DNA from 3 places in the Arthrobacter sp. P1_A5 genome. Region 2 is predicted to be linked to each of the others. Evidence: riboswitches for the same ligand, from Rfam matches in the RefSeq annotation. Region 2 holds a riboswitch; each other region holds the start of a gene.
What was found. Region 2 has a riboswitch for S-adenosylmethionine ahead of AC1D1S_RS01755 (DUF1737 domain-containing protein). Riboswitches for the same ligand answer to the same signal wherever they lie in the genome.
Positions count from the first base shown of each region.

Region 1: linked by a shared signal. The riboswitch ahead of AC1D1S_RS08365 (methionine ABC transporter ATP-binding protein) and the one ahead of AC1D1S_RS01755 (DUF1737 domain-containing protein) in region 2 are both predicted to bind S-adenosylmethionine.
Region 3: linked by a shared signal. The riboswitch ahead of metX (homoserine O-acetyltransferase MetX) and the one ahead of AC1D1S_RS01755 (DUF1737 domain-containing protein) in region 2 are both predicted to bind S-adenosylmethionine.

Region 1 covers NZ_JBFTZL010000039.1:1,954-11,415, reverse strand. The annotation lists gene AC1D1S_RS08385 (acyl-CoA dehydrogenase family protein) at 1-859, opposite strand, end outside; gene AC1D1S_RS08380 (MetQ/NlpA family ABC transporter substrate-binding protein) at 887-1,756, opposite strand; gene AC1D1S_RS08375 (LLM class flavin-dependent oxidoreductase) at 1,789-3,231, opposite strand; gene AC1D1S_RS08370 (methionine ABC transporter permease) at 3,278-3,943, opposite strand; gene AC1D1S_RS08365 (methionine ABC transporter ATP-binding protein) at 3,936-4,745, opposite strand; SAM riboswitch class I at 4,885-4,975, opposite strand; gene AC1D1S_RS08360 (CoA-binding protein) at 5,073-5,498, opposite strand; gene acs (acetate--CoA ligase) at 5,807-8,032, shown strand; gene sfnG (dimethylsulfone monooxygenase SfnG) at 8,043-9,251, shown strand; gene AC1D1S_RS08345 (O-acetylhomoserine aminocarboxypropyltransferase/cysteine synthase family protein) at 9,251-9,462, shown strand, end outside.
Region 2 covers NZ_JBFTZL010000003.1:41,893-51,354, reverse strand. The annotation lists gene AC1D1S_RS01785 (PIG-L deacetylase family protein) at 297-1,202, shown strand; gene AC1D1S_RS01780 (ATP-grasp domain-containing protein) at 1,202-2,143, shown strand; gene AC1D1S_RS01775 (glycosyltransferase family 2 protein) at 2,130-3,425, shown strand; gene AC1D1S_RS01770 (hypothetical protein) at 3,422-4,513, shown strand; gene AC1D1S_RS01765 (O-succinylhomoserine sulfhydrylase) at 4,580-5,788, opposite strand; gene AC1D1S_RS01760 (rhodanese-like domain-containing protein) at 5,789-6,208, opposite strand; gene AC1D1S_RS01755 (DUF1737 domain-containing protein) at 6,205-6,513, opposite strand; SAM riboswitch class IV at 6,526-6,639, opposite strand; gene AC1D1S_RS01750 (ATP-grasp domain-containing protein) at 6,959-7,912, shown strand; gene AC1D1S_RS01745 (aminodeoxychorismate lyase) at 7,919-8,887, opposite strand; gene cls (cardiolipin synthase) at 8,981-9,462, shown strand, end outside.
Region 3 covers NZ_JBFTZL010000182.1:225-4,401, forward strand. The annotation lists gene AC1D1S_RS17725 (bifunctional o-acetylhomoserine/o-acetylserine sulfhydrylase) at 1-1,121, shown strand, start outside; SAM riboswitch class IV at 1,305-1,420, shown strand; gene metX (homoserine O-acetyltransferase MetX) at 1,432-2,571, shown strand; gene AC1D1S_RS17735 (MFS transporter) at 2,738-4,117, shown strand.

The sequences.
Region 1 (9,462 bases), on a different contig from region 2:
CGTGGCGGAACAGTTTGCCGGAGCCGGTGTTGAAGGTGCGCTTGCGGTCGCGGACCAGCGCCCTCGCGTCGGCCAGCGCCGCCCGGCCGATGCCCGCCAGGACGGCGAGCAGGACCAGCTGGAAGAAGGCCGGCTCGTGCGTGGTGGATTCCGAACGCCGGATGATGTTGGTGTCCGGCACCACGGCGTCCCGGAAAATCGTGGTGCCGGTGCCGGTCAGTTGCTGGCCGAACCCGTCCCAGTCGTCGATTATTTCCACTCCGGGCTGGGTGGTGCTGACCACGGCGTACTGGCGGCCCTCCACGCCTTCGGTGGTGGCCATGACGGCAATCCACTCGGCGAAGATGGTGCCGGTGGTGTAGTACTTCCTGCCGTTCAGGAGCCAGTCCCCGGCTTGGCGCGTCAGCTTGGTTCCGGTGGTGCCGAGGACATTGCCGGATTTCTCCGTGGCGGCGTTTCCAAAGATCTCGCCGGCCACCACTTTCGGGTACCAGCGGTTGCGGAAGTCCTCGGATTCCAGGCCGACGGTTTCCACGAACGCGAAGTGCGAGCGGTAGAGGTGGGCCACGGAGGAATCCGCCTCGGCGAGTTCGATGAGCAGCCGGAAGAAGGGCTCGAAGCCGATGCCGTCGCCGCCGTGTTCCGTGGGCACCCGCAGCCGGCCGAAGCCTTCCTCGTTCAGCCAGCGGACCTGTTCGAAGGGCAGGACCCGGTCCTGTTCGCGGGCCAGCGCGCCCTCCGCGATCCGGGCAAACACGGGCCGGAAACGCCGCGCCAACCTCTCGTAGGCGGCTTCGGCCGACGGTGCTGGTGGTGCTGAGTGTGCTGCGGGGGCTGTGGTCTCTGCTGCGTAGGACATGCGTTCCCTTGGTTGCTGGTGGCCGGGCTAGAGCTTGGCGGCGTCGGGGGCGGGGTCCTGGTCCCAGGGGGTGGGCAGGATGCCCTTCTGGTAGCTGGCAAACCAGGCTTTGACCTCCGGGGACTGGAAGGCGGCCTTGAGGGCCGCGGCCTTCTCCGACCCGGCAAAATCCTTCCGCCCGGCAACCACGATCCGGAACGGGACCTGGTCCGCATCCGTTTCGAAGGCCAGTGCGTCGTCCTTGCTGTGCCCGGCATCGGCGGCCATCCGGGCGACCAGGAAGCCGGCGTCGACATCGGGAAGGGTCTTGGCGAGGGACTGCTGGTCCACTTCCACGAACTGCAGCTTCTTCGGGTTGGCCGTGATGTTCTTTTGCGAGGTGTGGATCACGGTGGCGTCGGAGAGCTCCAGCAGCCCGGCGTCGCGCAGCATGAACAGGGCACGGCCGTTGTTTGCCGGGTCCACGGGAATGCCGATCTTGGCGCCGTCCGGGAGCTCGTTCAGGGACTTGTACTTGTCAGACCAGATGCCGCCCGGGGCGCTGTAGACGTAGAACAGTCCCACGTTCTCCAGGCCCTTGTCCTGGTTGAACTGTTTCAGGTAGGCGTTGTGCTGGAAGAAGTTGGCGTCGAATTCGCCGTTGGCCACGGCCAGGTTGGGCTGGATGATGTCCGTGACGTACGTGGGTTCCAGGGTCCAGCCCTGGGCCGCGAGCAGCTTCTGGGCCAGCTTGGTCGGTTCCTGGTACGGGGCGGACTCGGTGACGATAATCTTGATCGTCTTGCCGCCGCTGGCGCCGGCACCGCCGGGGTTGGTGAGGCCGCAGCCGGTCAGTGCCGCGGCGGAGACCGCACCGGCGCCGGCGAGGGCATATTTGAGGAAATTTCTACGCTGCATGGTCTTGGTCCTTTGTGGTGGTTCGCGCTGAGCTATGACTGGGCGGTAACGCTGGCGGGCTGGTTTTCGGCCGCCGCGGAGAATTCGGTGAAGGCTCCCCGGAAGGCCGCGGCGGGGTGGCGTCCGTTGAGCCGCGGCCCGGCGCCGAAGAGCTTCTCGCGCAGGGTTCCCGGCGCGTAGCCGGTCTGGGCGAGGCCGCGGCTGCGCAGTTCCGGCAGCACCCCGTCGATGAAGTCGGTGTAGGAGCCGGGGATGGTCTGGTTGATGATGTTGATGCCGTCGATTCCGGCGTCCTGCCACTGCTCGAGACGGTCGGCAATCTGGTCCGGCGTTCCCACCACCCGGTTGGCCCGGCTGCGGTAGAGCGCAATGTCGCGGAGGGTGGGGTTGCCGCCGCGGACGGAGGCGCGGATGGCCGTGAGATGTCCCTGGCTGCCTTCCGTTTCAAGGTCCCCGAGCGGGGTGTCCAGCGGCAGGCCGCCGAGGTCGACGCCGAACCCGCCGCCCACGTGGGCCAGCAGGGCCTCAATGTCCAGGCTGTCCTCGAGCTCATCGGCCTTGCGGTGCGCCTCGGCTTCGGTGCCGCCCACCACGAAGTGCATGCCCTGGAGGAACTTCACGTCATCCGGATGGCGGCCGGCGGCAACGGCCTGTTCCCGGACGGCCGCGGTGTACTTCGCGGCCACCTCGGTGCTCGGCGCGAGGGTGAAGGTGGCCTCGGCGTTGGCGGCGCAGAACTGCTGGCCGCGGCCGGAGCTCCCGGCCTGGAAAAGCACCGGGGTGCGTTGCGGCGAAGGGGCCGCGAGGTGGGGTCCGTCGATCGAGTACCGGGGTCCGCGGTGGTAGATCTTGCTGACTTTCTCCGGGTCCGCGTGGACTCCGGTCGCCTTGTCCCGGAGCAGCGCGTCGTCCTCCCAGGATCCTTCCCACAATTTGTAGGCGGCCTCGACGTATTCGTCCGCCCAGTCGTAGCGTTCGTCATGCCTGGTCAGCTCGGTGGCGTTGAAGTTCCGGTGCGCGTTTTCCAGCACGCTGGTGACGATGTTCCAGGCCACCCGGCCGTCGCTGATGTGATCCAGGGTGGACATCTGCCGGGCGAACTGGAACGGGTGGCTCTGAATCACCGACGACGTCGCGGCCAGTCCGATCTCCCGCGTTCCGGTGGCGAGCGCGGAGAGCAGGATGAGGGGGTCGTTGGACGGCACCTGCAGGCCCTTTTTCAGCAGCGATGCCCACCCGCCGTCGTAGTCGCCGTAGAGACCGACGACGTCGGCGAAGAAGATCGCGTCAAACTTGGCGTCTTCGAGCTGGCGGGCCAGGTCGATCCAGAGCTGGAGTTCGTTGAACCGGTGCTGCTGGGCTTCCGGGCGCCGCCACTGGCCGCCCATGATGTGGCTGGACGTGTTCATCACGAAGGCGCTGATCAGCAGGCGGGGGCGGGGTCCGTCGAAACGGGTACTGGGTGTTGAAGTCATGGGGTGCTTTCCGCTGTGGGAGGTGGGACGAGGGTGCTGCCGGCGCTCAGAGGCGCTTGTCCAGGCGCCGGGCAACATAGGATCCGCCCAGCTGAACGATGGTGACCAGCAGGATCATCAGGACTATGGCGGTGATCATGAGCGGTGTCTCGTAGCGGTAATAGCCGTACCGGATGGCGAAGTCGCCGATTCCGCCGCCGCCCACCAGGCCGGCCATCGCCGAGTAGGAGATGAAGCTGACGGTCATGATGGTGATGGAGCTGACGAGTCCGGGCTTCGCCTCCACAATCAGGACGTCCCGGACGATCTGGGACCGGCTGGCGCCCATGGACCGTGCCGCTTCGACCACTCCGCCGCCGAGCTGGCTCAGGTTCTGTTCCACGAAGCGGGCGAAATACGGAATGGCGTTGAGGGTCAGCGGGACAATGACGGCGGCCGTGCCGATGGTCGTGCCGACAATGAACCTGGTCACGGGAATGATTGCGATCAGCAGGATCAGGAACGGGAACGAGCGGAGCAGGTTGACCAGCCCGTCCAGGACCCGGTGCAGCTTTGGCCTGTGCTTGAGCCCGTTGGGACCGATGGTGTAGAGCAGGACACCCAGCGGTGTCCCGAGCAGCACCGCCAGCGGGATGGCCACCAGCAGCATGGTGAGGGTCTGCCCCATGGCGACGCCGATTTCGGGCAGGACTTCCAGGATGCGGTCAAACATTGATCAGGCCCTCCGACGCGGCTGTGGTGTGGGTGCCCCTCCCGGAGCGGTCCAGCTGGATCTCATCGGAGACCAGGTAGCGGCCGATCGACGTCGCCGGGTGGAAGCCGGGGCGTTGGAGTTCGGCGAGGTCGAACTGCTCCACGACCCGGCCTTCTTCCATGACCGCGACGTTGTCCGCGATGGCCTTGATGACATTCATCTCGTGGGTGACCACCACGATTGTGATGCCGAATTCGGCGTTGACGTCGGCCAGGTACTGCAGGACCGATGACGTCGTCCGGGGATCCACGGCCGACGTCGGCTCGTCGCAGAGCAGCACTTTGGGCCCGGTGGCGAGGGCGCGGGCGATCGCCACCCGCTGTTTCTGGCCCCCGGAGAGTTTGGCCGGATACGTTCCCGCTTTGTCGGCGAGGTCCACGATTTCCAGGGTTTCGGCGGCCCGCCGCCGGCGTTCCGCCTTCCCCACGCCGGCGAACTTCAGGGACAGCTCCACATTTTCCTGGGCTGTGAGGTTGTTGAGGAGATTGAAGTGCTGGAAAATCATGCCGATGTCGTGCCGCTTGGTCCGCAGCTCGGCGTCGGACAGGGTCACCAGGTCCAAGCCGTCCACCAGGACGCGGCCCGACGTCGGGCGCTCGAGGAGGTTGATGTTGCGCAGCAGCGTGGATTTGCCGGCGCCGGAGAACCCGATGATGCCCTGGATGGTGCCCCGCCTGATGTGCAGGCTGACGTCATCGACGGCCGTGAAAGGTCCCGCGGCCGAGGCGAATGACGTGCTGACGTTCTGGATCTCGATCACAGGCCCCCACCTGCTCGGGGCCGCGGCGCTGCCGCTGTCTGCGTGTTCATGATTTCCTCCGGGCTCGCCCGAGGAAAGCCCTGGGTCCTGGCTTCCGGGCAGCGCTGAGCGAAGCCGGGGAGCCTCAGAACACAGTGGTTCTCCATCGGTCCTGGCGGTAGCACCGTCCTCAAAGGAGGGGGTTGCTGCGGCGTCACGGAGCCAGATCTCTCAGCCGCTCGGGATGGTTACGAGTCCATCTCACACGGCATGAGGCCGGATACGGAAAAAGCCGGTCACATTTTGTAACCGACTCTTCCCGATCTGTTGATCGTCATTCCCGGGCCGTCAGATGCCCACGCGCCAGCCTTCGCGGGCGGGGCACGCGTTCACGACGACGTCCAGCCCGGCGGCCTTCGCGCGGTCCGTCGCGGCGTCATCGAAGACGCCCAGCTGCAGCCAGACGGCCTTGGCACCTACCGCGATGGCCTCGTCTATGACTGCGCCCACCCTGTGGGAGTTGACGAAGCAGTCCACGACGTCGATCGGGTGCTTCTCCGCCGGGATGTCAGTCAGGGAACGGTACCCCTTCTCGCCGTGGACGTCGTCGCCGGGCAGGTTGACCGGGATGATTTCCATGCCCATCCGGTCCCGGACATAGAGGGAGACCTCATACGCCGAGCGCCATTCGTTGGTGGTGAGGCCGACCACCGCCCACGTGCCTTTGGTTCGCATGAGGCGGTCAATGACTGCCGGATCGTTAACATGGGCCATGCATCAACCATACTCCTGCGACCTTTCCGGACAATTCTCGAATAAATGAATGATTTGGGCCGGACGCATGCCGGGTGAACGAATATTACGGCGCTCCCGCACGCCGATTTTGCGGAATCGTGCATCTGAAGTTCTAGTAGGTAGTGACCATCCCGAGCGGCCGAGAGACCTGGATCGATGACGCCGCAGCAACCCCCCGGTGACGTGAGACGACCATTCCCACGCAACCGCTCCGCCCTCCTTCGGTGATATTCGAGGGCGCCGGAGCAACCAAGGGGTGCTACTGCCAGGACCGATGGAGTGCAGCAATGACCCCTGAGAATTCTTCCGCTCTGCCCACCTTTGCCCGGACTGCGTCCGAGGCATTCCCACAAACCACTTCGGACGCGACGGCGAACGAAGCAGGGCTGCGTGACGCGCCCGGCTCCTCTCGCGGCTCTTCGGGATGGTCCCTGAACGAGCCCACGGACGGCGCAGTGCACGGCGTCCCCGCCGACGGGCCGGCGCGTCACCGCAGCACCACCTCCGGAGACCACCCTCCCCGGCACGGCGCCGCCGCGACCGCGGGTACTGTCCAGGCAGAGACGGTTGCGTTCTGGGAAACCCAGGCTCTCCGCCTCGACTGGGCGGACCTGCCTGGCGGCGCAACGGAGCAAACCAAGCCCTGGCACACCGCGCACCGCCGGGTCCCTGCCGACGTCGTGGCCGGCACCGGACCGCAGATCACCTGGTTCGAAGGGGGCAGGCTCAATGTCGCCTACAACTGCGTCGACCGCCACGTAGCGGCGGGGCGTGGAGACAAGGTGGCCCTGCACTTTGAGGGCGAGCCCGGCGACCGCCGCGCCGTCACCTACGCCGAACTCCAGCGCGAGGTTTCCAAAGCCGCCAATGCCCTCCTGGATCTCGGTATCACCAAGGGCGACCGGGTGGTCATCTACCTCCCCGTCATCCCCGAAACCGTGATCATCACCCTCGCAGTGGCCCGGATCGGCGCGATCCATTCCCTGGTCTTCGGCGGGTTCTCCGCCGAGGCCCTGAAGTTCCGGGTGGAGGACACCGGCGCCAAGCTCCTGGTCACCACCGACGGCCAGTTCCGCCGCGGCACCGCCGTGCCGGTCAAGGACAACGCGGACGCCGCCGTCGCCGGCGACAACGCCATCGAACACGTCCTGGTGGTCAACCGGACCACTCCCGCGGACGAGCTGGACACCGTCCCGATGACCGCCGGCCGCGACGTGTGGTGGCACGACGCCGTCGGGCGGGCCTCCGAGACTCACGAAGCCGAGGCGTTCGACGCCGAGACGCCGCTGTTCATCATGTACACCTCCGGCACCACCGGCAAGCCCAAGGGCCTGGTCCACACCTCCGGCGGGTACCTCACACAGGCGTCATGGAGCTTCGAGCACCTGTTCAGCAACCCCGACCCTGCGCTGCGGGAGAAGGACGTGCACTGGTGCACGGCCGACCTCGCCTGGGTCACCGCGCACACCTACGAGCTCTACGGCCCGCTCTCCAACGGCGCCACGCAGGTCATCTTCGAGGGCACGCCCAACACCCCGCACCCGGGCCGGCACTTTGAGATCATCGAACGGTACGGGGTCACGCAGTATTACACCGCGCCCACCCTGGTCCGCTCCCTCATGGGCTGGTTCCCGGACGGCGTCCCGGACACGTACGACCTCTCCTCCATCCGTCTCCTCGGCACGGTGGGCGAGGCCATCAACCCCGAGGCCTGGCGCTGGTTCCGGACCAATATCGGCGCCGGCACCGCCCCCGTGGTGGACACGTGGTGGCAGTCCGAAACCGGCGCCACCATCCTCTCCCCGGCACCGACGGACGCCGCGTTCAAGCCCGGCTGCGCGGCCCGCCCGCTGCCCGGCGTCAGCACGCGCATCGTGGACGACGCCGGCAATACGGTGCCGCCCGGCGTCCAGGGTTTCATCGTGGTGGACTCCCCCGGCCCGGCGATCGCCCGGACGGTCTGGGGCAACCCGCGCCGCTACTTCGATTCGTACTGGCGCCAATACGCCGAGCAGGGCTGGTTCCTCGCCGGTGACGGCGCCAAGTATGACGACGACGGCGACATCTGGATCCTCGGGCGGGTGGACGACACCCTCAACGTCTCCGGACACCTGCTCTCCACCATCGAGGTCGAATCGGCGCTCGTCACCCACCCGGACGTGGTGGAGGCCGGCGTCTGCCCGGTCGCGGACCCGAAGACCGGCCACGCGATCGTCGCGTTCGTGGTGCTGAAGGATTCGGCGGCCACCCCCGACATCCAGGGTGCGCTGAAGGCGCACGTCGCGAAGCAGATCGGGCCGATCGCCAAGCCGCGGGACGTCGTCGTCGTTCCCGACGTGCCGAAAACCCGCAGCGGCAAGATCATGCGCCGGCTGCTGACCCAGCTGTTCGAAGGCACAACGCTCGGCGACACCACCTCGCTGCAGAACGAACCATCCATCGCGGGCATCCAGGATGTGCTGCGCGACCGCGCCGCGGAATTCCTGGCAACAGCAAGCCCCACCCGGAAGTAAAGGAACACCCATGACTGAGATCAGCAACGTCGCCCGTCTTTCCGAACCGCTCAAGTTCGCCTACTGGGTCCCCAACGTCTCCGGCGGCCTGGTGGTGTCCACCATCGAACAGCGCACCGGCTGGGACTTCGAATACAACAAGAAGCTGGCCAGGATCGCGGAGAACTCCGGCTTCGAATACGCCCTGACCCAGACCCGGTACGCCGCCTCCTACGGCGCGGACAAGCAGCACGAGGCCACCTCGTTCAGCCTGGCGCTGCTGGCCGCCACCGAGCGCCTCAAGGTGATCTCCGCCGTCCATCCGGGCATGTGGCACCCCGGCGTGCTGGCGAAGTACATCATCACCGCGGACCACATCTCCAACGGCCGCGCCGCCGTAAACATCGTCTCCGGCTGGCTCAAGGACGAATTCACCAACTTCGGCCTCGAATGGCTCGAACACGACGAGCGCTACGTCCGCACCGAGGAATTCATCAAGGTCCTCCGCGGGCTCTGGACCGAGCAGGACTACAGCCAGTCCGGCAAGTACTACAACATCACCGACTTCACCCTGAACCCGGCACCGGTGGACGTGCCGGGCCGGGCGCACCCGGAGATCTTCTTCGGCGGCAACTCCACGGCCGCGCAGGCCACCGCCGGACGGGTGGCTGACTGGTACTTCTCCAACGGCAAGGACCTCGACGGGTTCAAGGAGAACATCGCCGGTGTGGTGGCGGCGTCAGGTGCCGCCGGTCGCGGCCCGGAAGGTGCCCTCCCCTCCCCCAAGTTTGGCCTGAACGGCTTCGTGATCGCCCGGGATTCCGAGAAAGAAGCCCGCGACACCCTCCGCGAGATCGTCGAGAAGGCGCACAAGCCCGCCGTGGAGGGGTTCCGCGCCGCCGTCCAGGAAGCCGGGGCGTCCACCAAGGACGGCAAGGGCATGTGGGCCGACTCGAGCTTCGAGGACCTGGTCCAGTACAACGACGGCTTCAAGACGCAGCTGATCGGCACCCCGGAGCAGATCGCCGAGCGGATCGTGGCGTACAAGAAGATCGGCGTGAACCTGTTCCTGACCGGCTACCTGCACTTCCAGGAGGAAGTCGCCGCGTTCGGCCAGGACATCCTGCCCATCGTCCGCGAACTCGAGGCCGACCTCGCCCGGAAGAACGGCACCGAACTGGACCTGTCCCGGACCCCGGCGGCAAACGCCGGCACTACCAGCAAGCTGGTGAACGCGTAATGGCTGACCGCAAGTTCGGATTCCGCACCCGTGCGCTGCACGCCGGCGGCACCCCCGACGCCGCGCACGGCGCCCGCGCCGTGCCGATCTACCAGACCACCTCCTTCGTGTTCAAGGACACCCAGGACGCCGCGAACCTCTTCGCGCTGCAGAAATACGGCAACATCTATTCCCGGATCGGCAACCCCACCGTGGCCGCGTTCGAGGAGCG
Region 2 (9,462 bases):
CTGGAAGAGCAAGTTCAAGGTTTTCCGAAGGTTTCCAGAAGGTCTCACAATGTCACGTAACACGCCGGGGGGCGGTTGTGCTGTGCCACATATGCGCTGGTCAACGTCCTGCAATGCTCGCACAGCCCGCAGTGGCTGCACCTTTCGCCGACGCGGCACCCTGCCAAGGGTGCCGCGAACCGATTCAGAAAATTGCCCCTCCCACTTCCCAAAGCCAGGTTCGCTTATGCGCCCGGCCCTGAAGATCAAATCCGGCCCGGCACTGGGGTGCCGAACAACATAGGAATTGAATTCATATGGTCTCGATTTATGTCTTGCTCATCGTTTTCCTGATTACTTTTGTGGCCGCCGCCGCCCTTGGCCGGTCCTGGTTCCACCGCCGCCTGCGCCGTCCCGAACTGCTTCGCAGGATTTGCCTTCTTGCCGGCTCAACGCTGCTGGTGGCAAATCTGGCCAGCGTTTTCCTCGAGGCGCCCGAGTTGTGGCGGACTGCCGACCTCACGTTTACCCTTGGCGGGCTCGCGTCCCTGGGCGTTGCTTTGACGGCCCTTCGCACCGGGGGGGCCCCGGCCCCCCAGCCGCGCAGAGTTCTGGCCATCGGCGCCCACCCCGACGACCTTGAACTTGCTTGCGGCGGTACCCTGGCGAAGTTCGTAGACTCCGGACACGAGGTGCAGGGGCTCGTCATGAGCGATGGCACCCGTGGAGGGGATCCCCTGGAACGCTCCCTCGACGCGCGGCGCGGCGCGGCGTTCATGGGCCTGACCGGAATGACCCACTACAACTTCACAGACACGGACCTGTTCCGGCACAGCCAGGAAATGGTGGGTGTCATTGAAGCCGCCATCGCCCGCTACAACCCGGACATCATCCTCACGCATTCCAACCACGACCAGCACCAGGACCATCAGGCCGTCCACATGGCGACGCTGCGGGCCGCCCGCCAGCACCACTCAATCCTCTGCTATGAAAGCCCGTCGGCAACGCGGGACTTCAGCCCGAGCGTCTTCATTGACATCGACGACTACCTTGACGCCAAGGTCCAGGCCGTGAGGATGCACAGCGACCAGCTCGCCAAGCCGTATATGACGCCCGAGCGGGTCCGCGGCATCGCCTCGTTCCGCGGCGGGCAGGCGAGGCGCCGGGTCGCCGAAGCCTACGAACCCGTCCGTCTCCTGAGCACGGAAATGGAAAAGCTGTGATGCCCCGCGTGCTGGTCACCGGCGCCGGAGGCCCCGCGGGCCGCGCCGTAGCGGCCCAGCTGAAGTCCCGTGGCGTTCCCGTCCTGGGCACGGACATCCGCGAACTGCCCGCCGGGGCGGGCCTTACCGTCGTCCCGGTGCCCCCAGCCTCGGACCCGGACATGGTCTCGGCTCTGCGCCGGCTTGTCGTCCAGGAGGGCATCAACCTGGTCATCCCCACGGTGAGTGAGGAACTCCCGCAGCTTGCGGGGTACCGTGCCGCCTTCGGGACCGACGTCCGGGTCATCATCGGCGATCCCGGTCCGGTGGCTCTCGCCAACGACAAGCTCTTCACGGCCTGGCAGCTGCAGACCGCCGGGGTCCCCGTGCCGAGATTCGGCGTGCCCAGGGACTTCGCCAATGCCGGTGCCGCCATGGCCGCGCTCGGCGGCCCCATAGTTCTCAAGCCGCGGGTCTCCCGCGGCGGACGCGGCGTGATGGTCATCGACGGCAGCAAACAGGTGGACTGGCACGGCCTGCCGGAAGGCCTGATTGTCCAGGAGTTCATCCCGGGCACCGAATACGGCCCGATGGTCTTCGGCACCCCGGCGCACAACGGGGCCGCACCGTTCGTCGTCGTCGTGGAGAAGACCGAACTGGCGCAGGGCAGCGTGGGCAACGCCGTGAGCACCCGCCGCGCCGAAGCCGGCGAGGCCACGGACGTCGGAAATCTGGCGATGGCGGCCGTCCGCTCGCTGGGCCTCACGGGCCCGGTCGACGTCGATGTCCGCCGGCGTGCCGACGGGACCCCGGTGGTCCTTGAAGTGAACGCACGGTTCGGCGCGAACAGCGGGCGGGCCCCGGAACTGCTCGACGCCGTGCTGGCGTCGTTTGCCCTTCCCTCCTTCAACCCGGCCTCCTTCAGGCAAAGCACAGGAGCGTACGCCAATGTCCTGGTTTAGTTCCGCCTCCGCATCAGCCGTCCCCGGGGCCGAGTACCTCCTGCTCGTCATCGGCCTGCCGATTCTGGTGTTCGGGCTCGTGAAGCTGCTCGTGCTGCCGCTGTCCGTCTGGTTTGAACTCCGTGCGGGGCGCCGCCGCCGCCGCGCAACGCCCACCCTGCTGGATGAGCGGCCCAGCGTGTCGATCATTGTCCCGGCTTTCAACGAGGCGACCGTCATCGAAAACTGCGTCCGCTCCATTCAGCTCACCCTGTACGACCGGTACGAGGTGGTGCTCGTGGATGACGGCTCCACTGACAACACGGCCGGGCTGATGCGCGCGCTCGCCGCGACGGATCCCCGGATCACGGTCCTGACCCAGGCCAATGCCGGCAAGGGGGCCGCCCTGAACCTGGGCATCCGCCACGCCACGGGCGAGGTCCTCATGTTTGTCGACGCTGACGGGATCTTCTCCCAGAACACCGTCAAGCGGATGCTCCAGGGTTTCACAGACCAGCGCACCGGAGCCGTGTGCGGCGACGACAGGCCGGTAAACCTGGACCGGGTCCAGACCCGGATGCTGGCCTTCATCAGCCATGTCGGCACCGGGATGGTCAGGCGCGCCCTGACCATGATCGGCTGCCTCCCGATCGTCTCCGGCAACATTGGGGCGTTCCCCCGCCGGATCCTGGAGGAGATCGGGCCGTTCCGCGAAGACACGGTAGGCGAGGACCTGGAACTCACCTGGCGGGTGCACAAGGCAGGCTACCGGGTGGTCTTCGCCCCGCGGGCGCTGGTCTATGCCGAGTCGCCGTCAACGGTCCGGGCGCTCTGGCGCCAGCGCGTCCGCTGGGCCCGCGGGCTGCTGCAGACCATGGGTGTGCACAAGCGCATGATCGGCAACCTCCGGCACGGACAGTTCGGCGCGTACCTGCTGTTCAACACCATCACCATGGTGGTGCTCCCGGTGCTCCAGATCCTGGTACTCGTGGATCTGGTCTTCCTCACGGCGCTGGGCCGCAGTCCGTTCGGCGCGGACGTCTGGGCAATCCTTGGCTGGGTGGGGCTGTTCATCACGTTGCTGCTCACGGTGTTTGCCCTGGCCATGAACAGGGCGTGGAAGGACCTGCGGCACGCCTGGGCGCTCCCGCTCATCCCCCTCTATTCCGTGTTTACGAGCCTGACCATGGTGACCGCGCTGGTGCAGGAACTCCGCGGCAAGGAGGCGCACTGGAACAAGCTGACGCGGACCGGGGTGGTCAGCGTCACCGCCCCGGCGGTGCGCCCGGACGTCAGCGTTTGAAACGCGGACCGGCTGCCTTCCCTGCCCTTGCGCTCCTGTCGGTGCTGGCGCTTGCCGCCACTGGGTGCGGCGGCCCGCAGGGACCCACGGCGCCCGCCGCGGAGCGCACTGTCGGCGTCGGCTACGAAACTGTGGTCGACGCCGCCTCGACGCTGCCGGAACTGGCCAGACGGCTCGATGAGGTCAACGCCAACAGCGTCACCATCAGCGTGGGGCGGCTGGACTGGACGGCGTTCCCTTGGGACGCCCACCCCGAGGTGGAGGCCGTCCCGGGCCGTGACCACGTCGCCGAAGCGGTCAAGGCGCTGGGGACCGGCGGTGATGGCAGGAAACGCAGGATCACACTGACCATCGACCTGCTGATCCCCGGCTGGATCCGCACCAACCCGGGCCTGGCCGGCATCAACTTCGACGGCACCCGCTCCACGGAGTTCGCCAGCGTCAGCGCACTCACGACGGGACCCGTCGGGGAGCGGCTGGTCGCCTTCGTGGCCGAGGTGACCAGGCGGTACCAGCCGGACGCCGTGGCCTTGACGGAACTGATGTTCGATAACAACACCTACGGCGGCGACGACCGCGACTCCTACCGGCTGGCCAGCGGCGGGACGGACTGGCCGCGGCTCGCGAACGGGGCCATCGACGTCGAACACCCCGGCCTCGGGGCCTGGCGGTCGAAGGCGGTGGCAGCCATCGTGGCCAAGGCGGCGGCGGCCGCGCACGCGAACGGCGCCACGCTCGACATGGACGTCCGGGCGCCGTGGCACGATCCCGCCGCCGACCGGCCGGAGAGCGGCCATGACTACGGGCTGCTCGCCGCGGCCGCGGACCGGCTGGTCTTGTGGGACTACTTCGGGCTCAACGACGCCGCTCCGGCCTACTCCGCCGAGCTGGCCGCGGCCATGGCCAAGCGGTCCGGGAAGTTCGCCATCTCGGTCGGGATGTGGGCCCAGGACGGGCGCATCTCCGCCGCGGACCTGGCGGCCGGGCTGGAGGCGTCTGTCTCCGGCGGGGCGGCCGCCGTCGCCGTCACACCATCCAGCATGCTCGACGACGCCGCCTGGCGGGCGCTCAAGGCGGCCTGGGCCTGAGCGGCCATGGCCCCGGACCTGCTTGAGGGCCTGGACCTGCTTGAGGGCCTGGACCTGCTTGAGTGCCTAGACCTGCTTGAGCGCCTGGCCGAGGTCGCGGATCAGGTCCTCGACGTCCTCCAACCCCACCGAAAGCCGGACCACGCCGTCGCTGAGCCCGATCGCCGCGCGGCCTTCCGGGCCCATCGCGCGGTGCGTGGTGGTGGCCGGGTGCGTGATAAGCGTCTTGGCATCGCCCAGGTTGTTGGAGATGTCGATGATCCGCAGCGCGTCCAGGAGTGCGAACGCGGCCTGCTTCGCCGTGCGCCCGGGGGAGGGCTGCAGTTCCAGGGTGAGCACGGTCCCGCCGGCCTTCATCTGCTGCACTGCGAGCGGGTACTGCGGGTGGGACGGCAGCAGCGGGTACTTTACCCAGCCGACCGCAGGCTGTCCCTCGAGCCATTCGGCCAGCCGCAGCGCGGAGGCCGAGGAATGGTTGACGCGCAGGGCCATGGTCTCCAGGCCCTTGGTGAGCACCCAGGCGTTGAACGCCGAAAGCGCCGGACCGGTGTGCCGCATGAGCTGCTTGACGGGCCCGTCGATGAATTCCTTGGTGCCCAGGATGGCTCCGCCCAGGACGCGGCCCTGGCCGTCGATGTGCTTGGTGCCGGAGTAGACCACCACGTCCGCGCCGAGGTCGCCGCAGCGCTGGAGCAGCGGGGTGGCGAAGACGTTGTCAACCACCACCGTGGCGCCGGCCGCGTGCGCCAGTTTGCTCACGGCGGCGATGTCCACGATTTCCTGCATCGGGTTCGACGGCGACTCGAAGAACACCGCGGTGGTCGGCACGGACAGCGCGGACTGCCACTGCTCCAGGTCCGGACCGTCTACGAAGACCGTCTCGACACCCCAGCGCGGCAGGATTTCGTTGAGGATCACGAAGCACGAGCCAAACAGCGAGCGGGCCGCGACCACCCGGTCGCCGGCCGCCAGCAGCGCGCCCAGGGCGGTGAAGACGGCGGACATGCCGGACGCCGTCGCGAAACACGCCTCCGTTCCCTCGAGCAGCCGCAGCCGCTCCTGGAAGGTGGCGACGGAGGGGTTGCCGTAGCGGGAGTAGACGAAGCGCTCGTCCTCCCCGGTGAAGGCGCGCTCGGCGGCGGCCGCGGACTCGTAGACGAATCCTGAGTTGAGGAAGATCGGCTCGGTGGTCTCCTGGAAGCCGGTGCGGTCAAGGCCGCCACGGACAGCCTGGGTGTCGGCCGCCCAGCCGGCGGCGTCGGGATTGAAAGTCACTTAGATCTTTCCGAGGTTGGTGGGCAGGCCGCGGTTCTTCCAGCCATTGACGGTGCGTTCGCCAAAGCGGTCGGTCTCGCCTTCGAAGCCCTCAAGGACGTTGTACGAGGTGTAGCCGGCGGCCGTCGCGGCCGTCGCGGCGCCGATCGACCGGGCACCGGAACGGCAAAGGAACACCAGTTCGACGGCGGTGTCCGCCGGCGCCTGCTGCCTTAGCTGTTCCACGAAGTGCGGGTTCGGCGTGCCGCCGGCAAGGTTCCACTGGATGAAGAGCGGATCGTTGCGGCTCTCGCCCGCGGCCGCGGTGTCCGGGATGCCGATGTGGGCCCATTCGCCTTCGGTCCGGACATCCACCAGGATGGCTCCGGCCTCCAGCTTGGCCCACGCCTCCTGCGGGCTGAGGTCTCCGGCGTAGCTCATGCGTGGCCCGCGAAGGCTCCGTCGGCGCCAAATTCGTCGGCGTCGAGCTCATCAACCGCATTGGCCACGGCGGCGTCCGCACTGGCAATCGCGGCCGGCAGGACCAGCGCCTGCGCCACGATCACGGTGCTTCCGTTGAAGCTGGCGGCGGGGCTTCCATGCAGCACGTAGCCCTCGGCCAGGGCGGCTGACACCCGCTCGCAAAAGGCGCGGTCATCCGCGCCGGTGAACAGGCGGTAAGCCAGCCTCTCCGCGCCGGGTGCTGAACCGGGTGTGGCTGTTGTGGGTATTGACGTCTCGGGCACGACGGATCTCCTCTTTCACGCTTGCAGCTCGAATTCTCGAATGCCGAGTATTCACCTGAGGCACCCCGCCGCGAAAGGGAGGGTTGCCGACCGGCCAGTCAGGGCTTGGCACCGGTTCTCATTACTCCCCAAAAACGTAACACCTGCGACGCCGGCCCGCACCGCCGCCGTCGTCATGTTCCGTAACCGGACCGCGGCCCGGGCGAGTAGTGGCGGGCTCCAGTTTCGGGTACAGCCCACTCGTGTCTGCCGGGACGTTTCGCCGTCTACTGGGGGGGATTAGGTCCGACGAGTCGGCCGGAGCTGCAGGTGATTCGAGCAATGTGTGAATCGAGCAGTCCCGGAATCGACTCGCCTGTCCATCAACAAGCTGTCTGGGAATCGGTGGCTGGAACGGTCGGAGCCGCAGCCGCGGTCCGGCCGGTGACGGCGGAATGGAGCAATCGTGGGCCCGCGCATACTCGTTACCGGGATTACAAGCGCCGCCGGACGGGCCGTCGCGGCCCAGCTCGAAGCCCGGGGCCTCCCGTACCTCGGCTCCGACGCCCGCGCCGACACCCGCCAGGCCGGGGAGGCTCCCGCCGCCGCGGTCAGGCTCCTGCCGGCGACGAACCCGGACATGGTCCTGGACCTGCGCCGGGTGGTGGACCGCGAAGCCATCAACGTCATCATTCCGACCCTCACCGTGGAGCTCCCGGTCCTGGCCGCGGCCCGCGCCGGATTCGCCCAGGACGTGCGGATCATCGTGGCCGACCCCGCCGCGGTGGCTCTCGCCAACGACCACCTGTTCACCACCTGGGCGCTGCAAGCCGCCGGCATCCCGGTGCCCCGGTTCGCGGTTCCGGGCGACCTCGCCGCCGCGCCGGCATCCCTCGCCGGCCTCAGCGGCCCCGTGGTGGTCAAGCCTCGGGTCTTCAAAGGCTCCCATGGTGTCCACCTGCTGGCCGGAACCGGCTCCGTTAGCTGGAAGAACATGCCGGCGGGGCAACTGGTCCAGGAATTTATCCCGGGTGCCGACTATGTGTGCCTGGTGTTCGGCACCCCGGCACGCAACGCGATGGCGCCGGTGGCGGTGGTCCTCGAGAAGACCAGGACTCCGTATGGACGCGCCGGCAGCGACGAGGTCAGCCGCAGGGTGCCGGCGAACCAGGCCGGGGATGTGCGCAAGCTGGGCCTGGCCGCCGTCCGCACGCTCGGGCTGGCCGGGCCGGTCCAGGTCCAGATCCGCCGCCGCACCGACGGAACGCCCGTGGTGCTGGGTGTCTGCGCGACCCTGGGGGAGAACAGCACCTGGGCCCCGGAAATGCTCGACGCCGTGCTCGCAACGTTCATGCTCCCGGCGTTCAACCCGGCCTCGTTCCGCCGGTGCCCGGCAGTGCCCGCGGACGCCCTGGGGTGAGCGTTCCTATTCGATGGTCGCGAAGAGGGCGTTGAGTTCGGCCGTGAGCTGGCGCCGGAGTTCCGGGGTGCCGATTTCCTGCCCGTCGATGTGGTTCACCGGGGCCAGGAGCCGGATGCTGGAGATCAGCCAGACCGCGTCGGCGTCCAGCAGGTCCTTCGGCTCCAGCGGGCCGTAGCCCAGCTCCCAGCCGGCGGCCTTGGCGGCGGTGAACAGGGCGCCCTGTGACGTGCCGGGCAGGATGCCGCTGTCCAGCTGGGGCGTGATGAGCCGCCGGACGGTGCGGACTCCGCCGGCGCCGTCGTCCGAAGTTTCCAGGTGGGCCAGCAGAACGGTCGACGTCGGACCCTCCAGCACCCTGCCGTCCGCGGACGTGAAGATGACGTCGTCGGCGCCCTGCCGGTGGGCGTAGCGCAGCGCCGCCATGTTCACGGCGTAGGAAAGGGTCTTGGCGCCGAGCAGGAGCCACGGGGCGCGCTCGCCGACTTCACTGTCGTAGCCGCGGTCGAGCAGGATGACGTCGATCCCGGTCTCGCGCTGCCGCCGTCCCGCGGCGGCCGGGGCGGAGGCCTGGACCCAGCACGTGGGGGCAGCCGCGCCCTCCGGCCCGCGGGTGACAATCAGCTTCACCACCACCTCGTCCTGCGCCGCGCCGCCCGGTGCAGCCGCGGCGGGTTCCTGCCCGCGGAACTCGCGGATGGCGGTTTCCACCGCCCGTCGCCATGCATCCTCGGCGGGGATGTCCAGCTCCAGAAGCCGGGCCGAGCCAGCCAGCCGGGTCAGGTGCGCCTGGATCTTGCGGGGCCGGCCGCCGACGGCCAGGAGGGATTCGAAAACGCCGTCGCCCCGGGTGGCGCCCAGGTCCGTGGCCATCAGCTGGGGCTGCGACGCGTCGGCAACGCGGCCGCCGTCGAACGCCGGGTCGAGGAAGACCAGAACGGTCGCGGGCGCAGGAACAGGGGCAGGAGTGGTCATGGCTAAAGCTTAGTCTCGGTGGTCCCGGGATAGGATTTGGGCACTGCCCGTTCGGAACTGTTCCGCGTGGCTTGTACGTTGAGGGGTTCGCCTGTGCTGTGGCCATTTCCGCTGGCGGAGACTTTACCGTCCTGGGCGATTCTGATTTTGACGGTGATCGACTTCGCCATCCGAGTGCTGGCACTGGGCATCATCCCCGGAAACCGGCGGCCCACCACCGCGATGGCGTGGCTGCTGGGCATCTTCATCGTGCCGACCATCGGCCTGCTCCTGTTCCTGCTGTTCGGCAACTTCCGGCTCTCCCGCAAGCGCCGCGCGCAGCAGGACGCGGTCAATACCCGAGTGCGCGCCGGGACCTCGGAACTGGCGATGCTGGAAAGCCGCTACGCCGGACCCGAATGGGTGGCTTCCGCCGCGGAACTGAACAAGACGCTGGGCTCGCTGCCGATGGTGGACGGTAACCAAGTGGAGCTGCTGCCCGGCTACCCCGACTCCATCAAGGCGATGGCCGCGGCGGTCCGCGGCGCAAAGTCCTTCGTCAACGCCGAGTTCTACATCATGAGCTCGGACCACGT
Region 3 (4,177 bases), on a different contig from region 2:
CCGTCGAACAGCGCGTCGCCAGCCTGGAAGGAGGCCTCGCGGCGCTGCTGCTCAGCTCCGGCCAGGCCGCCGAGACGTTCGCGATCCTCAACATCGCCGAGGCCGGGGACCATGTGGTGGCCAGCCCCAGCCTCTACGGCGGAACCTACAACCTGCTCGCGCACACGCTGAAGAAGTTCGGCATCTCCGTGACCTTCGTGGCGGACCCGGACAACCTGGACCAGTGGCGGGACGCCGTCCAGCCCAACACCAAGCTGTTTTTCGGCGAAGTGGTCTCCAACCCCCGCCAGGACGTCCTGGACATCGAGGGCGTCTCCCGCGTGGCGCACGAGGCCGGCGTGCCGCTGGTGGTCGACAACACGCTCTCCACCCCCTACCTGATCCGGCCGATCGAGTGGGGCGCGGACATCGTGGTCCATTCGGCGACCAAGTACCTCGGCGGGCACGGCGCCGCAATCGCCGGCGTGATCGTGGACTCCGGCAACTTCGACTTCGGGAAGGACCCGGAGCGGTTCCCCGGCTTCAACACCCCGGACCCGACCTACAACGGCCTGGTCTACGCCCGCGACCTCGGAGCCGAGGGCGCGCTGGGCGCGAACCTCTCCTACATCCTCAAGGCCCGGGTCCAGCTCCTGCGCGACCTAGGCTCCGCGGTGTCCCCGTTCAACGCCTTCCTCATCGCCCAGGGCATCGAAACGCTGAGCCTGCGCGTCGAGCGCCACGTGGCCAACGCCACGAAGGTGGCGCAATGGCTGGAGGGGCGGGACGACGTCGAATCGGTCGCCTACGCCGGGCTGCCGTCCAGCCCCTGGTACGAGCGCGGCCGCAAGTACGGGCCCAAGGGGACCGGCGCCGTCGTGGCGTTCAACATCGCCGGGGGAGCGGAGGCCGGCAAGCGGTTCGTCGATGCCCTCGAACTGCACTCGCACGTCGCGAACATCGGCGATGTCCGGTCGCTGGTGATCCATCCGGCGTCGACCACCCACAGCCAGCTCTCGCCCGAACAGCGGGTGATCGCCGGGGTGAATCCCGGGCTGGTGCGGCTTTCGGTGGGACTGGAGCACATTGACGACATCCTCGCGGACCTCGACGCCGGATTCCGCGCGGCCAAGTCCGCCTAGACGGAAGCCCACGCGGAATTTCCCCACCTTTGCGGGCATGACGCCGGGAATCGCCGGCACTTCGGCGCGACCCGCCGGTCACGGCCGTCAAAGGTGGGGAGACTGCGGTGCTGACGGGTCCGGCTGTCACATGGAAGTCATAATCTTCGTGATTTCCGCACCCTGTTTCGTAGACTCGTACCAGGTCATGAGTGCCAGCGACAGCCCCGGCTTGCTGGCCGGCAACCCTCCTTTTGCGGCGGGGTGCCCCGGGTGAAGACCTGGCCTGCCGGTCAGCTGACGGCGGGCAAGCGCGAAGATAGGTCCTCACATGACGATTGCCGTCACCCGCACGGGTGTCCCCGAAACCAAACCATCCCGGACCCCTGACGGGACCGTCCAGTTCGTCAGGATCGGTGATCTGCAGCTCGAATCCGGGACTCCGTTGCCGGATGTGGTGCTCGCCTACGAGACGTGGGGGACCCTGAACGCGGACGCCTCCAACGCCGTGCTCATTGAACACGCCCTGACCGGCGACACACACGTGACCCGCGGCGAGAGCGGGGAGCCCGGCTGGTGGGAAGAGCTCGCCGGACCCGGGGCTCCCGTGGACACGGACAAGTACTTCGTCGTTTCGATCAACATCCTGGGCGGCTGCTACGGATCCACCGGACCTTCCACCCCGGCCCCGGACGGGCGCCCCTGGGGATCGCGGTTCCCGCTGGTCACCCTGCGGGACACCGCCGCCGCCGAGGCGCGGCTGGCCGATGCCCTGGGCATCGGCAGCTGGTACGCGGTGCTGGGGGGCTCGCTCGGCGGCGCGCGGGCCCTTGAATGGGCCGTCACGTTTCCCGGCCGGGTCCGGCGCTGCGCCGTGATTTCCGTCGGCGCCAGCAGCACCGCCGAACAGATTGCCTTCGCGCAGGCACAGACGCTGGCCATCCGCCAGGACCCCCACTTCAAGGGCGGGGACTACTACGGCGGCCCGGAACCCGAGGCGGGGCTCGCCCTCGCCCGCCGCATCGCGCACATCACCTACCGCTCAGCGGCCGAACTGGACGGCCGGTTTGGCCGGAACGCCCAGGAGTCCGAGACGCCCCTGGAAGCCGGATCGCTGGCCGGACGCGGGCGCTATCAGGTGGAAAGCTACCTGGACCACCAGGGCAGCAAACTGGCCCGGCGTTTCGACGCGAACAGCTACATCGCGATCACCGAAGCCCTCATGAGCCACGATGTCTGCCGGGGGCGCGGAGGTCTCGGGGAGGCACTGGCCCCGGCCACCGCCGAATTCCTGGTGGCGGCCGTGGACTCGGACCGCCTGTATTTCCCGGCCCAGTCCCGTCAACTGGCAGAGGCCCTGCCGGGCGGCCCGGAACTGCATATCATTCAAGCGCCGATCGGCCACGATGGCTTCCTGACCGAAATCGGCCAGCTCAGCGGGCAGCTCCGGGAGACCTTCTTCAGCCACTAGGCCGGCCCGCTTGTGCATTTTTGCAGATGCGCTCTGCACTAATGGCCGTTGAGGCTGAGGGCCGGAGCGTCCATACTCATGGGGAATGACGCCCTGTGCCCTAAATCACAAGCGTCCTCAGTCCAATGGTCCACAGGGTGTCGATGGAGACGCCGAAGGAGTCACGATGAGTACGGAAAACGCCGCAAGGCGCGCTGAAGAATCCGACGTCAAAACGTCCGGCCTGAAGAAGGTGGTGGCGGCCTCCATGGCCGGCACCGTGGTTGAGTGGTATGAGTTTTTCCTCTACGCCTCCGCCGCCACCCTTGTGTTCGGCAAGCTGTTCTTCCCGAACACCGGTTCGGAACTGGACGGCATCCTCGCCGCTTTCCTCACCTACGCGGTCGGCTTCAMTGCCCGCCCGATCGGCGGCATCGTCTTCGGCCACTTCGGCGACAAGTTCGGCCGCAAGCAGTTGCTCCAGCTGAGCATCATCCTTGTCGGCGTTGCCACCTTCGCCATGGGCTGCCTGCCCACCTTCGCGCAGATCGGCTACTGGGCCCCGGCCCTGCTGGTCTTCCTGCGCTTCGCCCAGGGCTTCGCCGTTGGCGGTGAATGGGGCGGCGCAGTCCTTCTCGTCGCCGAACACAGCCCGAGCAAGTCCCGCGGTTTCTGGGCAAGCTGGCCGCAGTCGGCGGTTCCGATGGGCAACCTCCTGGCCACGGCTGTCCTCTTCACCCTTTCCGCCACGTTGTCCTCCGCCGACTTCCTCAGCTGGGGCTGGCGCGTAGCCTTCTGGCTCTCCGCCGTGATCGTGCTGGTCGGCTACTACATCCGCACCAAGGTCCAGGACGCCCCCATCTTCCTGGAGGCCCGCAAGGAGGTCGAGGCCGGCCACAAGGGCTACGGCGTGGCCGAGGTCTTCCGCCGCTACCCGCGCGGCGTCTTCACCGCCATGGGTCTGCGCTTCGCCGAGAACATTCTCTACTACCTTGTGGTCACCTTCTCGATCACTTACCTGAAGGTCATCGTCCAGACGGACACCTCGCGGATCCTGCTGCTGCTGCTTGTGGCGCACATCGTCCACTTCGCCGTGATCCCGATGGTCGGCAGGCTCTCGGACAACGTCGGCCGCAAGCCGGTCTACATGGCCGGCGCCATCCTCGGCGGAACGTGGGGATTCTTCGCGTTCCCGATGATGGACACCAAGAACGACCTCGTCATCCTCGCTGCGATCACCATCGGCCTGCTGTTCCACTCCCTGATGTACGCCGGCCAGCCGGCGCTCATGGCCGAAATGTTCCCGACCCGGATGCGCTACTCCGGCGTCTCGCTGGGCTACCAGGTCACCTCGATTGTGGCCGGTTCGCTGGCTCCGATCATCGCCGTCGCGCTCCTGGGCCAGTACAAGTCCTCGGTCCCGGTCGCCATCTACCTCCTCGGCGCCTGTGTGGTCACCTTGGTTGCGGTGTTCTTCCTTAAGGAAACCCGCGGCATCTCGCTCCGCGACGTCGACGCCGCCGACGCCCAGGGCACCGCTGACCTCCTCGCCGCCAGCAAGAAGTAACAACGAATTAGCACGGCAACAGCCCGGGTCCCGCACTGCGGGGCTCGGGCTGTTGGCGTT